Regions from separate parts of the Brevundimonas sp. FV1ye7S genome, predicted to be linked through region 2. Evidence: predicted binding sites of a transcription regulator. Region 2 holds the regulator's gene; the other holds the start of a gene.
What was found. Region 2 encodes HrcA, which represses chaperone genes, less so after heat shock. Its sites were predicted from a motif close to GTTAGCANTCNNNNNNNNNGANTGCTAAC; they were not measured.
Positions count from the first base shown of each region.

Region 1: a site for HrcA is predicted at 1,197-1,225, ahead of groES (co-chaperone GroES). Genes of this name have one in related genera too.

Region 1 covers NZ_CM178726.1:3,366,947-3,369,135, reverse strand. Annotated here, with positions in the region: gene groL (chaperonin GroEL) at 1-701, opposite strand, end outside; gene groES (co-chaperone GroES) at 836-1,123, opposite strand; gene ACW18C_RS16420 (hypothetical protein) at 1,428-1,862, shown strand; gene zigA (zinc metallochaperone GTPase ZigA) at 1,911-2,189, opposite strand, start outside.
Region 2 covers NZ_CM178726.1:79,810-81,998, forward strand. Annotated here, with positions in the region: gene grpE (nucleotide exchange factor GrpE) at 1-440, opposite strand, end outside; gene hrcA (heat-inducible transcriptional repressor HrcA) at 485-1,543, opposite strand; gene rph (ribonuclease PH) at 1,644-2,189, shown strand, end outside.

The DNA.
Region 1 (2,189 bases), 120 kb from region 2:
AGCATGGCCTGCAGCGACGACAGCTTCTTCTCGAACAGCAGGATCAGGGGCTCTTCGAGTTGAACCTCCATCTTGTCGGCGTTGGTGATGAAGTAAGGGCTCAGGTAGCCGCGGTCGAACTGCATGCCTTCGACGACGTCCAGCTCGGTCTCGGCGGTCTTGGCCTCTTCAACCGTGATGACGCCTTCGTTGCCGACCTTGGCCATGGCCTTGGCGATCATTTCGCCGACTTCAGCGTCGCCGTTGGCCGAGATGGTGCCGACCTGGGCGATCTCGGAGTTGTTCTCGACCTTCTTGGCCGAGGCCTTGATGTCGGCGAGGACGGCGGTGACGGCCTTGTCGATGCCGCGCTTCAGATCCATCGGGTTCATGCCGGCGGCGACGGCCTTGAGGCCTTCCTGCACGATCGATTGCGCCAGGACGGTTGCAGTGGTGGTGCCGTCGCCCGCCTTGTCGTTCGTCTTCGAAGCGACTTCGCGGATCATCTGGGCGCCCATGTTCTCGAAGGCGTCTTCCAGCTCGATCTCTTTGGCGACCGACACGCCGTCCTTGGTCGAGCGCGGGGCGCCGAAGGACTTCTGGATCACGACGTTGCGGCCCTTGGGACCGAGCGTCACCTTGACGGCGTTGGCGAGCACGTTGACGCCGCGCAGCATCTTGTCGCGCGCGTCGGTGTTGAACTGTACGATTTTAGCGGCCATGCGGGCAGCTCCTTGAATGAGTGGTTAGTGACGAGTGGCGAGTGGCGAGTGAAGTGCAGAGTCGCGGGACAATGAGCCGGTATCGGCTCCTCTCGTCACTCGCCACTCGTCACTCGCCACTGGCGTTCTGAGCGTCAGCTCAGGACGCCGAGGACGTCCGACTCTTTCATGATGATCAGGTCGTCGCCGTCGATCTTCACTTCCGTGCCCGACCACTTGCCGAACAGGATGCGGTCGCCGGCCTTCAGCTCCAAGGCGTTGACCTTGCCGGATTCGTCACGAACGCCGGGGCCGACGGAGACGACTTCGCCTTCCTGCGGCTTTTCCTTGGCGGTGTCGGGGATGATGATCCCGCCCTTGGTCTTGGATTCTTCTTCAACGCGCTTGACCAGCACGCGGTCGCCGAGCGGACGAAACGCCATCGGTTCTCTCCTTGTGTTCCCCCGGACGGGGGCGACTTGAAAACGGTGGGCCAGCCTCCCTTTCGATCGCTGTTTTGGCAGCCGACCGGTGAGAGTGCTAACGCGATCGGGAGTTAGTCAGAGCAGGGGCCAGCGTCAAGCGGGGCGGCCGGGGGCGGTCTGCGAAACTTCCGCGACAAGTGAACCGAAAATGAATGGCGGGCTCCGAGGACGTTCAAGCGGGGGCTGGCAGAACCGTCTCGACGCTGGATGCATTTCCTTCCTCGGAAACGCGGACCCGGCCCGAAAATAAAAGGAGACGACCATGTCCAAGATGTTGAAGATCACCGCCGCCGTCGCCGCTCCTGTCGTCGCCATGGGCCTGATGGCCGCCCCGGCCTCGGCGCAATCCCGTGATCGCGACCGCGACGACACCGCCCGCAACGCCCTGATCGGTGCGGCCGTCGGGGGCCTGGCCGGCGCCATCTACGGCAACGGCGACGGTCGTTATATCGCCGGCGGCGCCTTGGGCGGCGCGGCCATCGGCGCCGTGGCCTCCTCCTCGAACCGGGGTTCGGGCTGCGAATATTATCGCGGCGGCCAGTGCTACCGGAACCAGGGCCACTGGGAGCGGGAACACGGCATCAACAGCCGGGATCCGCGCTGGGAGCAGCGCCGCGACTATCGCGACTATCGTCGGGACCAGCGTTATGACCGCCGGGATGACCGTCGCGACTACCGCTACGACCGCCGCTGGTAGGCGACGGATGGGATGAAGAAGGGGCGTCCTGAGGGGCGCCCTTTTTTGTTAAGCCGCGTCCTGCCGCGCGCCCCAGTGCGGGAAGGGATCCTCCAGCCTGGTCCAGCCCTTGGCCCCTCGCTCCATCTCGAACCGGGTCAGCAGGGCGGCGTCGAACATCGAGGTCAGCAGGTCGCGGTTCATGTCCTTGCCGATCAGGACGATTTCCTGACGGCGGTCGCCGTAGGGCTGGCGCCAGACCGCCTCGATCGCCTTCAGCCATTCGGGATTGTCGTCGGGCCAGCGCTCGCGCGGGGCCGAGGCCCACCACAGCCCGCCCCATTCGTG
Region 2 (2,189 bases):
TGGAGCACGGCGCCGCCCGGAACCGTGTCCGACGGCTGTTCGATCATGGCCTGGTGCAGATGGGGGTTGAAGGCCTCGCCGGCCGAGGGCGCGACGCGCTTGAGCCCATTGGTCTCGAACGCCTGCAGCAGGGCCTTCTGGGTCATTTCCAGACCGGTCACGAGGGCCACGGTCGGGCCGTCCGTGTCCTTGGGCGCCGCCATCAGGGCGCGTTCCAGATTGTCGGCCACGCCCAGCAGATCCTTGGCGAAGCGCTGGATGGCGAAGGCGCGGGCGTCGTTCTGCTGCGTCTCGGCGCGGCGCTTCAGGTTCTCCATCTCGGCGGCGACGCGCAGGGCGCGGTCCTTCCACTCGTCGCGCTCGGCGATGACGGCGTCCAGCGGCGCGAGATTGTCCGAGGGATCGGCGTCCAGGCCGTGTTCGGCGTTCACTTCCGCCATATCGGCGTCCAGTTCGTTGAAGTCGTCGTTAAGGGGCTTGTCGCTCACTTGTCGTTCCCGTCCAGCATCCGGCCCAGCACCCGGGCGGTATAGTCCACCAACGGGATGACACGGGCGTAGTTCAATCTTGCGGGGCCTATGACGCCGATGGCGCCCAGGACCCGCTGTCGGCCGCTCATATAGGGCGCCGCGATCACGGCGGAACCCGAAAGTGAAAACAACCGCGTTTCAGCGCCGATGAAAATCCGCACGCCTTGCGCCGCATCCACCCCGTCCAGCAGGCCGATCAGTTGTTCCTTCTGCTCCAGGTCGTCGAACAGGACCCGCACCCGCTCCAGATCCGCCAGCCCCTCGCCGTCCTGCAACAGATTGGCGCGGCCGCGCACGATCAGGGCGCGCTCCCGGTCCGGCCCGCCGGACCAGGCGGCGAATCCGTCCTCGACCAGTCGGGCGGCGGTCTGATCCAGTTCACGCCGCGCGATCTCCAGCTCCTGGGTCATCTCGCGCTTGGCGTCGGCGAAGGGCCGGCCGCGCAGGCGGGCGTTGAGGAAGTTGGAGGCCTCGACCAGGGTCGAGGGCGTGACCCCGGCCGCCAGGGTCATGATCCGGTTCTCGACCGTGCCGTCGTCGGCGACGATGACCGCCAGGGCCTGATCCCCGCCCAGGGCGACGAACTCGACATGTTTGACGCCAGACTCGCGCACCGGGCTGGACACCACGCCCGCGCCCCCCGCCAGGCCGGACAACAGGTTCGACGCCTCGTCCAGGGCGGATTCGAAATTCCGCCCCCGCCCGGCCAGCCGCCCGTCGATCTCGCGCCGCTCCTCCTTCGTCAGGTCGCCGATCTCCAGCAGGCCGTCGACGAACAGGCGCAGGCCCGCATGGGTCGGGATCCGTCCCGCCGACGTATGGGGCGAGGCCAGCAGACCGGCCAGGGTCAGGTCCTGCATCGTATTGCGGATCGAGGCCGGCGACAGGGCGATCCCGCCCAGCGACAGGGTGCGTGACCCGACCGGCTCGCCGGTCTCCAGATAGGATTCGACGATGCGGCGGAAGATGTCGCGGGCGCGCGCATCCAGCCCCGCCAGTCCGGCAAGAGCCATGCCCGGGGATTGGGCGCCGTCGAACGGCGGGGTTTTGGGGGCATACAGGCTCACGGTTTCAGGATAAGCACCGCGGCCTCGGCTTCCAAGGACTCATCTCATGCGCCATTCGCAACGCACCGACGACCAACTGCGTCCCGTGACCATCGAGACCGGCGTCAACCGCTATGCCGAGGGTTCGTGCCTGATCACCTTCGGCCATACGAAGGTTCTGGTGACGGCCTCGGTCGAGGAGAGCATTCCCGGCTGGATGCGCGGCAAGGGCCAGGGTTGGGTCACCGCCGAATACGGCATGTTGCCCCGCGCCACCCACACCCGCGGCCGCCGCGAGGCCGCCGCCGGCAAACAGACGGGCCGCACGCAGGAGATCCAGCGCCTGATCGGCCGCTCGCTCCGCGCCGTTGTCGATCTGAAGGCCCTGGGCGAACGTCAGGTTGTGCTGGACTGCGATGTCATCCAGGCCGACGGCGGCACCCGCACCGCCTCCATCACCGGCGCCTGGGTCGCCATGGCCTCGGCCCTCAACTATCTGCGCGACGAGGGGGTGCTGAAGTCCGATCCGATCCTGGACCAGGTGGCGGCGGTGTCATGCGGCGTCTGCGACGGCGTGCCGGTGCTGGACCTGGACTATGAAGAGGATTCCGAG